2 regions of the Mitsuaria sp. 7 genome follow, and region 1 is predicted to be linked to the other one. Evidence: riboswitches for the same ligand, from Rfam matches in the RefSeq annotation. Region 1 holds a riboswitch; the other holds the start of a gene.
The links. A riboswitch is a leader RNA that binds a small molecule or an ion and turns the genes downstream of it on or off. The one in region 1 is predicted to bind S-adenosylhomocysteine.
Positions count from the first base shown of each region.

Region 1 (5,822 bases):
CGCCAGCGAGCGGTTGGGCCGGCGCACGCCGTCGACGACCGGCCGCTCGGACTGCATGCGCAGCCCGCGCCAGGTCATCAGCACCTCGGTGCGCGACTCGTCGCTGTAGATCTCGATGTCGTCGTCGTTGACCTGCGCGGCGGGGTACAGGCCCATCACGCCGCTGGCGGTCAGCCAGCGGCCTTCGATCAGCCGCTGCAGCATGCGCTTGCCGTCGCTGAACACGCGCTGCGCCTCGGCGCCGACGACCTCGTCCTTGAGGATCGCCGGGAACGGCCCCGCCAGGTCCCAGGTCTGGAAGAACGGCCCCCAGTCGATGCACTGCGCGAGCTCGGCCAGGTCGTAGTTGCGGAACTGGCGCCGGCCGATGAAGCGCGGCACCGCCGGCGTGTAGGTCGTGAAGTCGGCGCGGTGCTTGTTGGCGCGGGCCTGCGCCAGCGTCACCATCGGCGTCTGCTTCTTGTTGGCGTGCAGCTCGCGGACCTTCTCGTAGTCGGACTTCAGCTCGTCGATGAAGCGCGTCGCGCGTTCGTCCGACAGCAGTTCCGAACAGACGCCCACCGAGCGCGACGCATCCGGCACGTAGACCACCGGTCCTTCGTAGTGCGGCGAGATCTTCACGGCCGTGTGCACGCGGCTGGTCGTCGCGCCGCCGATCAGCAGCGGGATCTTCTTCATGCGGAAGTAGTCGTCGCGCTGCATCTCGGCGGCGACGTACTGCATCTCCTCGAGACTGGGCGTGATCAGGCCCGACAGGCCGATGATGTCCGCGCCCTCGACCTTGGCCTTCGCGAGGATGTCCTGGCACGGGACCATCACGCCCATGTTGACGACCTCGAAGTTGTTGCACTGCAGGACCACCGTCACGATGTTCTTGCCGATGTCGTGCACGTCGCCCTTCACCGTGGCGATGACGATCTTGCCCTTGGAGCGCACGTCCTCGCCGGCGGCGGCCATCAGGCGTTTCTCTTCCTCGATGTAGGGCACCAGGTGCGCGACGGCGGACTTCATCACGCGCGCGCTCTTCACCACCTGCGGCAGGAACATCTTGCCCGCGCCGAACAGGTCGCCCACGACGTTCATGCCGGCCATCAGCGGGCCTTCGATCACGTGCAGCGGTCGGCCGCCCTGGGCGAGGATGCCCTGCCAGGCTTCCTCGGTGTCCTCGACGATGAAATCGGTGATGCCGTGGATCAGCGCATGCGACAGCCGCGCGCCGACGTCGCCCGCGCGCCAGGCCAGCTTGGCGCTGTCGTCCTTGGCGGCGCCCTTGACCGTCTCGGCCACCTCCAGCAGCCGCTCGGTCGAATCCTCGCGGCGGTTCAGCACCACGTCCTCGACGCGCTCGCGCAGGTCGGCGGGGATCTCGTCGTAGACGCCGACCATGCCGGCGTTGACGATGCCCATGTCCATGCCGGCCTGGATCGCGTGGTACAGGAAGACCGTGTGGATGGCCTCGCGCACCGGCTCGTTGCCGCGGAAGCTGAACGACACGTTGGACACGCCGCCGCTGACCTTCGCGCCGGGCAGGTTCTGCTTGATCCAGCGCGTGGCCTCGATGAAGTCGACGGCGTAGTTGTTGTGCTCCTCGATGCCGGTGGCGATCGCGAAGATGTTGGGGTCGAAGATGATGTCCTCGGGCGGGAATCCGATCTCGTCGACCAGCATGCGATAGGCGCGGGTGCAGATCTCGGTCTTGCGCCGGTAGGTGTCGGCCTGACCGGTCTCGTCGAAGGCCATCACCACCGCGGCCGCGCCGTAGCGGCGGATCAGCTTGGCCTGGCGGCGGAACTCCGTCTCGCCTTCCTTCAGCGAGATCGAGTTGACGATGCCCTTGCCCTGGATGCATTTCAGGCCGGCCTCGATCACCTCCCACTTGGACGAGTCGATCATGATCGGCACGCGGGCGATCTCGGGCTCCGAGGCGATCAGGTTGAGGAAGCGCACCATCGCGGCCTTGCTGTCGAGCATGGCCTCGTCCATGTTGATGTCGATGACCTGCGCGCCGTTCTCGACCTGCTGGCGGGCGACGCCCAGCGCGGCCTCGAACTCGCCGTTCAGGATCAGCCGCGCGAAGGCCTTCGACCCCGTCACATTGGTGCGTTCGCCGATGTTCACGAAGAGCGTGCCGGCGCCGATGTTCACAGGCTCCAGGCCGGCGAGTTTCATCGGCGGAACGGCGACCTGCGCGGCGGGCGATGCGGAACTGTCGGAGGCGGGATTCGTGGCGGACATGGCAGCGGCGCTTTTTCTGAGCTGGACGTGAGCTGAGACGAAAGACGGGGCCGCGCAACTCACCGCAACCCCGCGGAACGCGGGTCGGTGAGCGCCGTTGTGAGGCGGTGTCCGGGAGTCCGACACCGCCGTTCCGAGCCTGGCGGGCACCCGGGTGACGGGACCTGTCGCAACGCTCCTCGGAAACCACCGCCGCCGCAGGGGCGCGGGTGCGGCCTTGCTGGGAGCGGGAACAGCGTGCATTCTACCGATCCGGCCCTGGTTTGTTCGTGCCGTATTGCCTTGCGCGGCCTCGGGCGCCCCTATCCTCGCCGCGGCAACGACACAACAACGACAAGACGACGACACGTCGAAGGGAAGGCACCGTGGATCTGGTCCAACTGCCACCAAACAGCCTGCGCGTGGGACAGGTGCTGACGTTCTCGCTGCGCGACGCGGCGGGACATCTGCTGTTCGCCTCCGGGCACGCGCTGCCCGACACGCCGCAGGTCCGCGACCTGCTGGCCCGCGGCCCGTTCGTGCAGGCGCACGAGACGCGCGAGTACCAGCGCGCGCTCGCCCACAAGCTCGACACGATGATGCTGCAGGGCGCGTCGATGTCGGCGCTGGCCAACGCGACCGCCGAATACAAGCCCACGCGGCCGATGCCGATGCCGCAGCAGACCGCGCCGGCGCACACCGCCATCTGGGCCGACCTGCAATGGCATGCGCAGCAGGTGCTGCGCGATCCGCGACGGCCGGAGTTCCTGCTGCGGCTGACGGAGCTGCTGGACAAGGTGCTGGCGCGGTTGACGCAGCAGCCGGACGCCTCGCTCGCGATGCTGGTGCACGACGCCGGCCAGGAGCCGCTGCAGTACAGCGCGCGGCATGCGCTGCTGTCGCTGGCGCTGGTGGAGATGACCACGCGCCAGCTCGGCTGGGGCGAAGGCCGGCGCCGCACGCTCGGCCTGGCGGCGCTGACGATGAACCTGGACAGCGGCGCGCAGCAGGACCAGCACGCGATGCGTCCGGAATCACTCGGCGACGCGCAGCGCGAACAGCTCGCCGGCCACGGCGACCGCGCGGCGGCGACGCTGCTGGCGATCGGCGTCGACGACGAGGACTGGCTGACCGCCGTGCGTCTGCATCACGACGCCGGTCCGGGGCCGCTGGCCGGCCGTTCCGACGGCGAGTTGATGGCGCGACTGCTGCGACGCGCCGACGTCTACGGCGCGCGCCTGAGCCCGCGGCGCAGCCGCCGGCCGCTGTCCGCGGCGCAGGCGGCGAGGGCGGTCTACCTCGACGAACTCCAGCAACCGGACGAAGCCGGCGCCGCGCTCATCAAGGCGATCGGGCTCTATCCGCCGGGCTCGCTCGTCAGGCTCGCCAACGGCGAGGAGGGCATGGTGCTCAAGCGCGGCCACAGCGCCAACGCGCCGCTGGTGGCCTCGCTGCTCGGTCGCAGCGGCACGCCGCTGACCTCGCCGGTGCTGCGCGACACGCGGCTGCAGGCGCAGGCCATCACGGCCAGCCTCGCGCCGCATGAGATCCGCCTGCGGATCAACATGGACACGATGCTGAAGTTGTACTGAGGCTCAGATCTCTTCGGCGACCAGCCCGCTGAACAGCTTGCTGCCCCAGCGGCGCGGCTGGTAGGCGGAGACCTTCTGCGCGATCGCCCGGATGTGGTCCGGCGTCGTGCCGCAGCAGCCGCCCGCGATGTTCAGGAAACCCGCGGCGGCGAACTCGCCGACCAGGCGACCGGTCACGTCCGGCGTCTCGTCGAAGCCGGTATCGCTCATCGGGTTGGGCAGGCCGGCGTTCGGGTAGCAGGAGATCGGCGTGTCGCCGGCCGCCTTCGAGAGTTCCTCGATGTAGGGCCGCATCAGCGCCGCGCCCAGCGCGCAGTTCAAGCCGATGGCCAGCGGCTGCGCGTGCCGCACCGAGTGCCAGAACGCCGTCACCGTCTGCCCCGACAGGATGCGGCCCGACGCGTCGGTCACCGTGCCGGAGATGATCACCGGCAGGCGTTCGCCGGTGTCGTCCATCAGTTCGTCGACCGCGAAGATCGCGGCCTTGGCGTTCAGCGTGTCGAAGATGGTCTCGATCAGGAACAGGTCGACGCCGCCTTCCAGCAGCGCCTTGGCCTGGTCGTAGTACGCCGCGCGCAGGGTGTCGAAGTCGACGTTGCGCGCGCCGGGGTCGTTGACGTCCGGGCTGATCGAGGCGGTGCGCGGCGTCGGGCCGAGCGCCCCGGCCGCGAAGCGCGGCTTGTCCGGCGTGCTGAACGCGTCGCAGGCCTCGCGCGCCAGCCGGGCGGCGGCGACGTTCATCTCGTAGGCATAGTCCTGGAGGCCGTAGTCCTCCTGCGCCACGCTGGTCGTGCCGAAGGTGTTGGTCTCGATGATGTCGGCGCCGGCCTCGAGGTACTGGCGGTGGATCTCGCTGATGACCTCGGGCTTGGTCATCACCAGCAGGTCGTTGTTGCCCTTGAGGTCCTTCGGATGATCGGCGAAGCGCGCGCCGCGGAAGTCGGCTTCCGTCAGCTTGTAGCGCTGGATCATCGTGCCCATCGCGCCGTCCAGGACGGCGATGCGCTTGGCCAGGATGGCGGGCAAGGCGGCACCGCGGGTATAGACCACGGGACGGGCGACGACGGGACGGGCGGAGCTCGGGGCATTCATGGCCCCGATTGTAGGAAACCCGTCAATACATCGTGCGGCGCTGGCGTTCTTCCAGTTCGGCGTCATAGGCGGCGCCGTCGACCGCCGCGCTCAGGCCGGCGAGGATGGACCCCGTCGACGGCAGCGTGGTGCGCTCGACATGGCGGGCCGGATTCCACAACTCCGAACGCTTCACCGCCCGCGCGCACTGGAAGAAGACCGAGTGCACCTCGATCACCAGCACCGACTTCGGCAACTGGCCCTCGACCGCGAAGCGCTCCCGCAGCGCCGGCGAGGCGCTGATGCGGCCCACGCCGTTCACGCGCAGGCATTCGCCGATGCCCGGGATCAGGAACAGCAGCGCCAGCGACGGATCGTGGATCAGGTTGCGCAGGCTGTCGATGCGATGGTTGCCGCGACGGTCGGGCAGCAGCAGCGTCCTGGGATCGGCGACTTCGATGAAGCCGGGCGCGTCGCCGCGCGGCGAGGTGTCGAGTCCATGCGGCCCGCGCGTCGCAAGGATCGCGAACGGCGAGGCTTCAATGAACGGCCGGTACAGCGGGTGGACGTGGTCGCATTCCTTGTCCAGCGTGGCGGGCGCGGTGGGTGCCTCGTAGACCGTCCGCAGCGCGTCGACGGTCGCCAGGTCGTGCGAGCGGTCCAGCCACGCGCTCATCCGCCGAAGACCTTCTTCAGGATGGCGCTGCCGGTGGAGACCGGGTCCTGGCGGATCTTCTTCTCCTCCTGGCCGATCATGAAGTACAGGCCGTCCAGCGCCTTGTCGGTGACGTAGCCCTGCAGGTTGGCGTCTTCCTTGCGGATGAGCCCGAAGCCCGAGGCCTTGCCGGCCACCGCGTTGTACTTCTCGCTCAGCGACTGGCGCTCGGTCGCCTTGGTCACGATGGGCAGGAACTTCGTCGACAGCGGCGAGCGGGTCTTCTCCTC
Region 1 covers NZ_CP011514.1:4,832,918-4,838,739, forward strand. The annotation lists gene metH (methionine synthase) at 1-2,235, opposite strand, end outside; S-adenosyl-L-homocysteine riboswitch at 2,318-2,422, opposite strand; gene ABE85_RS21260 (hypothetical protein) at 2,601-3,806, shown strand; gene ABE85_RS21265 (homocysteine S-methyltransferase family protein) at 3,810-4,898, opposite strand; gene ABE85_RS21270 (pyridoxamine 5'-phosphate oxidase family protein) at 4,921-5,553, opposite strand; gene ABE85_RS21275 (DUF4197 domain-containing protein) at 5,550-5,822, opposite strand, start outside.

Region 2 (5,822 bases), 340 kb from region 1:
AGCTCGGGGGCCAGCGACGCGGTGAAGCCGTCGACGGCGAACTTCGTCGCGCAATACACCGTCGCGCCGTCGAAGCCGCGGAAGCCGCCGACCGACGCGATGTTCAGGATGTGCCCGTCGCGCTGGCGGCGCATGACCGGCAGCACCGCGCGGGTGACATGCATCAGGCCGAAGACGTTGGTGGCGAACTGACGTTCGATGTCCGCCGCGCTGATCTCCTCGAAGAGGCCGAGCTGTCCGTAGCCCGCGTTGTTGACCAGCACGTCGATGCGGCCGAAGCGCGCGACGGCCTGTTCGACCGCATGGGCGGCGTCCGCCTCGCGGCTGACGTCCAGCGGGAGGCAGAGGACCGCCTCGCCATGGTCCGCGTAGGCCGTCTTCAGCGCGTCGACGTTGCGGCCGGTGGCGACGACGCGGTCGCCGGCGGCCAGCGCCGCCCGGGCGATCTCGAGACCGAAACCGCGGTTGGCGCCAGTGATGAACCAGATCTTGCTCATGGGATTCCGTCCTTCAGGGGGGTTCAGGGGGTTCAGGGGATCAGGGCCGGACGGCAGCGGGTGCCGGGGCCGGTGGGGGGACGGATGAATCCTAGGAACGGGGCGGCGATCGCACGTGCCCGTTCCGGCGTGGCGCTTGCACGATCCGACAAAGGCGGCACTTGCGCTCCTCCCAACACCCGGGGTCGCGGGAGATGCAGGAATCCGGCGCTTGGGCTACAATCGCCGCTTGACTCGCACAAGACCACCCTCTTCAGGTCTTCTTCTGCAGCCCCTCCGGTCCCTCCCAGGGACACTTCTGCGAGCGGCTCGCACCAGCATCACCCCCCGGTTCGTGCGCTTGAGCGTTTCTGGTTTCGGCCTGCCTGTTCGCCATTCGGCTGATCGGCATCAGAAGCCACTTTCCGTGCCCCTTCTGTTCGTATCATCGAATTGGAGTGGTACACCTTCCCACACCGCGCCAAGACGGTTGCTTATTGCGATTGCCTGTCAAGGCGCACACCTCAAAATAATGATGCATAACAAACGCATTGAGGTGGGGCGATTCCTTGTCTCACCGATGACCAAACCCCATGCCGACGGCGGATTCGCCGCGGCCGTCTCGATCCAGTCGGGACGCGGCATGGCCAGCATTGATCGTGTCATGCGATTCGTGCCGACCTTCGAGACCCGCCGCGCCGCGTTGCGCTATGCGGAGACCGAAGGCACCGCCTGGGCGCGCAGCCACTGAGCCGCGCGCCGCTGATATCCAAGGCGAAGGCCTGCGGCAGACCGCGGCTGGCGCCGTTTTCATCTTCAAGAATGGAGCAAGCCGTATGGCCAAGGAAGAACTGATCGAAATGCAGGGTGTCGTGAACGAAATCCTGCCGGACTCGCGCTTCCGCGTGACGCTGGAAAACGGCCATCAGGTCATCGCCTACACGGGCGGCAAGATGCGCAAGCATCACATCCGCATCCTGGCCGGCGACGCCGTCTCCCTGGAAATGTCGCCGTACGACCTGACCAAGGGCCGGATCACCTTCCGTCACCTGCAGCGTTCGAACCACTCGGGCCCGCCGCCGGTCCGTCGCTGACGCGCCTTGCCGCGGGAGGCTCCGGCCGCCCGCGGGAGCATCGCCAGCCCTGACCGACGCCATGACCGACGTTCAGTCCGATACCGCCGCCGCGCCGGCCTCTCCGGAGGCTGGCGACGATCCGATGCCCGTGCCGCCGCCGCAGCCGGACATCGATGCGTGCTGCGGCAACGGCTGCGACCCGTGCATCTTCGACTTGCACGATCTCGCGATGGACGCGTACCGACAGGCCCTGCGGGCCTGGAAGGTCCGGCATCCCGGGACGCCTTGAGCGTCGACGGCCTGACGATTCTCCGAACCCCACCTGAAGGGCCGCCTCGCGCGGCCCTTTCCTTTTGGCGAAAGCACCACCCCGTCCGCACCCCCGTCCGCCTCCGGAGAGTGTTTTCCTTTCGTGACGTTTTCGGGGACATCCCCCGATTCAGAACCCTCGACCGCTGGCCGACATCAAGGACAGGCGCCGTACTTGCCACAGCGGCGCGGTGATCCCGCCCTCCGGAGGTCTCGATGTTCATGACCGGCCAGAACCATTTCCATGTCGCGCATTCCGACGCGCAGGCCAACTTGCGCTTCGCGCTGGCGCGGTTGAGCACCGATTGGCGGGGCCTCGATCCGTTCGGGCTGGAGATCCTGCTGCGTCATCTGCTGATGGCGGAGCACCGCTGCATGCCCCATCCCAGCGTGATGCGCGAGCGTCCCACCAACCGCTGGCTGCTGCCGCGCCTGCGTCGCCGGCGGATCGAGGTGGCGGAGCGCCTGGTCGCCGTCGGGGGCCGGGTCAGCCATGCGGCGCTGGCCCGCGTGCTGCCGCGCGGGCATGACTGGCCGGGCGTCTCGGCGCTGGTCGGCCGTCATGCGTGGGATCCGGTCGAGGGACGCCAGCCGCGCCCCCACCGCCCGGTCGTCGACGAGCCGAGCTACCCCCGCGCCAGCAGCAGCGCCCGGGCCACTTCCGCGAAGCCGTCGCCGCGCTCGGTCGCGGTGACGTAGGCGGGCGGGTGATCCAGCATCGGCAGGAAACGCGCGATGTTGGCCACCCCCACCGAGAGCGGCATGCGCTCGAACATCAGCTGATCGTTCGTCGAGTCGCCGACATACACCCACTCGACCGGATCGAAGTCCAGGCCCGTCAGCCGCTTCACCGCCCACTGCGCGGCGGTCCACTTGCTGTGATCGCCGATCCAGCCGTTCACGTGGATCGAGCTGACCGTCGCCACCAGCCCGTGCGCGCGCATGCGGTCGCAGACCGCGGCGATCGCGTCGTCGTCCAGCGTCGTGAACTCGCTGTGGTCGACGGCGATGTCGGTCAACCGGCCGGCGCTGTCGCGCGCGAGCATGGCGCCGGGCACGGTCGCGACGATGTCGCGCGCGCAGGCCTGGAGTCGCGCGAAATTCGCCAGACGCGTGTCGTCGTCCTGGGCGAACTCGGTGGCGAGCCCGCCTCCCTCGCGGTGCAGCAATACCCCGCCGTTTTCCGCCACGATCCCCCGGACCGGCCACGCCATGGCGAAGGGCTCGCTCCAACCGGCGGGCCGTCCCGTGATCGCGATGACCGGTACGCCGGCCGCCTGCAGCCGCTGCAGCGCCTCCAGCGCGGCGGGCGCGATGGCGCCCTCCGCCGTCAGCGTGTCGTCGATGTCCGTCAGCACCCCGCGCAGGGGGAGCCAGGCCGCGCGGGGGCAGTCGCTGAGCGGGGGGATCGTTCGCATGGGGGGCGATTGTGGCCCCGGCCACAACGCTGTCATCGAGCGCCGGCTGAACTTGACTACAATCGCGCCCTGTTCCGAGGAGCGTTGCGACCTCCCATCCCATCGAGGCCAGGCTCGGAACCGCCGCGCGGCGACACGTCCGCGGCAATGGCAACCGCGCTCACCCGTCGACCCTTCGCAGGCCGGGTGAGGACCGAGCGGCAAACGCCCTCTCCGCATCTCCCCGCCCCCTGATCGTTGGTGTCGACGGCCCTTCTTCGCAGGAGTCCGCATGAACGCCCAACTGAAGCCGCTGGCCCAAGACCAGTACCTGATCAAAGACCTGTCGCTGGCCGACTGGGGCCGCAAGGAGATCAAGATCGCCGAGAGCGAGATGCCCGCGCTCATGGCCATCCGCGAGGAATACGCCGCCGCGCAGCCGCTCAAGGGCGCGCGCATCACCGGCTCGCTGCACATGACCATCCAGACGGCCGTGCTGGTCGAGACGCTGCAGGCGCTGGGCGCCGAAGTGCGCTGGGCCTCGTGCAACATCTTCTCGACGCAGGACCACGCCGCCGCCGCGCTGGTCGCCGTCGGCACCCCGGTGTTCGCCTACAAGGGCGAGACGCTGGAAGACTACTGGGACTACACCCACCGCATCTTCGACTTCGGCGCCAAGGACACCGCGGGCGAAGGCCCCAACATGATCCTGGACGACGGCGGCGACGCGACGCTGCTGATGCACCTGGGCCAGAAGGCCGAGAAGGACCTGTCCGTGCTGGCCAACCCGGGCAGCGAGGAAGAGCGCATCCTGTTCGCCGCGATCAAGAAGAAGGTCGCCGAGGACGCCACCTGGTACACCCGCAAGAGCGCCGAGATCATCGGCGTCACGGAAGAGACGACCACGGGCGTGCACCGCCTGAAGGAAATGTCGGCCAAGGGCACGCTGCTGTTCCGCGCGATCAACGTCAACGACTCGGTCACCAAGAGCAAGTTCGACAACCTGTACGGCTGCCGCGAGTCGCTGGTGGACGGCATCAAGCGCGCCACCGACGTGATGATCGCCGGCAAGATCGCCGTGATCGCCGGCTACGGCGACGTGGGCAAGGGCTCGGCGCAGGCCATGCGCGCGCTGTCGGCGCAAGTGTGGGTCACCGAGATCGACCCGATCTGCGCACTGCAGGCCGCGATGGAAGGCTTCCGCGTCGTGACGATGGAATACGCCGCCGACAAGGCCGACATCTTCGTCACCACGACCGGCAACAAGGGCGTGATCCGCCATGAGCACATGGCCGCGATGAAGCACAACGCCATCGTCTGCAACATCGGCCACTTCGACAACGAGATCGACATCGCCTCGATCGAGAAGTACGAGTGGGAAGAGATCAAGCCGCAGGTCGACCACGTGATCTTCCCCGACGGCAAGCGCATCATCCTGCTGGCCAAGGGCCGTCTGGTGAACCTGGGCTGCGGCACGGGCCACCCGAGCTACGTGATGTCGTCCAGCTTCGCCAACCAGACGATCGCGCAGATCGAGCTGTTCGCGCACAAGGACGCCTACGCCGTCGGCCAGGTCTACGTGCTGCCCAAGCACCTGGACGAGCACGTCGCCCGCCTGCAGCTGAAGACGCTGAACGCGCAGCTGAGCGAGCTGACGGACGAGCAGGCCGCCTATATCGGCGTGTCGAAGTCGGGCCCGTACAAGCCCGATACCTACCGTTATTGATTGACTGACCCGAGACCCGACCATGCGTGCTGACCAGCTGCTTCTCTCCCTCGGCCTGGCGCCCACGCGCTCGGCTGCCCAGCGGCTGATCGACGCGCGTGCGGTCGAGTGGGAAGGCCCCAAGGGCTGGACCGTCGTGCGCAAGTGCGGCGAGGACCTGACCGAGACAACGCCCCTGCGCGTGACGGACGACGCCGAGCTGCGTTACGTCTCGCGCGGCGGGCTCAAGCTCGAAGGTGCGCTGGCCAAGGTCGGCTTGTCGGTGGCGGGCCTCACGGCGCTGGACATGGGCCAGAGCGCGGGCGGGTTCACCGACGTGCTGCTCAAGGCGGGTGCGACGCACGTGACCGGCATCGATGTCGGCCACAGCCAGCTGCATGAGACCTTGAAGGCGGATCCGCGCGTGACCGCCCATGAAGGCATGCACGTGAAGGACTACGTCCCCGCGGAACCCTTCGATCTGGTCGTGGGCGACCTGAGCTTCATCTCGATGATCGGCACGCTCAAGCACGTGGTCGGCTGGCTCAAGCCGCAAGGCCAGGCGCTGCTGCTGATCAAGCCGCAGTACGAGCTGGGGCCGAAGGCCTTGAACAAGAACGGCATCGTCAAGGACAAGTCGCAATACGTCGTGCTCAAGGAGCAGGCCCTGGCGGCCGCCGAGAAGCGCGACCTCGTCGTCAAGGGCTGGTTCGAAAGCCCCGTGACCGGCGGCGACGGCAACACCGAATTCTTCATCTGGGTTCAGAAACCATGACGACGCCCGTCAGCATCGAATTCTTTCCGCCCAACACACCCGTCGGCACCGAGAAGCTGAAGACCGTCGTGCAGGAGCTGCGCG
Region 2 covers NZ_CP011514.1:4,493,840-4,499,661, forward strand. The annotation lists gene ABE85_RS19665 (SDR family NAD(P)-dependent oxidoreductase) at 1-497, opposite strand, end outside; gene ABE85_RS28080 (hypothetical protein) at 1,057-1,227, shown strand; gene infA (translation initiation factor IF-1) at 1,313-1,570, shown strand; gene ABE85_RS19675 (oxidoreductase-like domain-containing protein) at 1,632-1,841, shown strand; gene ABE85_RS19680 (hypothetical protein) at 2,078-2,560, shown strand; gene ABE85_RS19685 (HAD-IIB family hydrolase) at 2,488-3,279, opposite strand; S-adenosyl-L-homocysteine riboswitch at 3,350-3,448, shown strand; gene ahcY (adenosylhomocysteinase) at 3,551-4,984, shown strand; gene ABE85_RS19695 (TlyA family RNA methyltransferase) at 5,007-5,738, shown strand; gene metF (methylenetetrahydrofolate reductase [NAD(P)H]) at 5,735-5,822, shown strand, end outside.
Region 2: another riboswitch for S-adenosylhomocysteine. It lies ahead of ahcY (adenosylhomocysteinase); the one in region 1 lies ahead of metH (methionine synthase).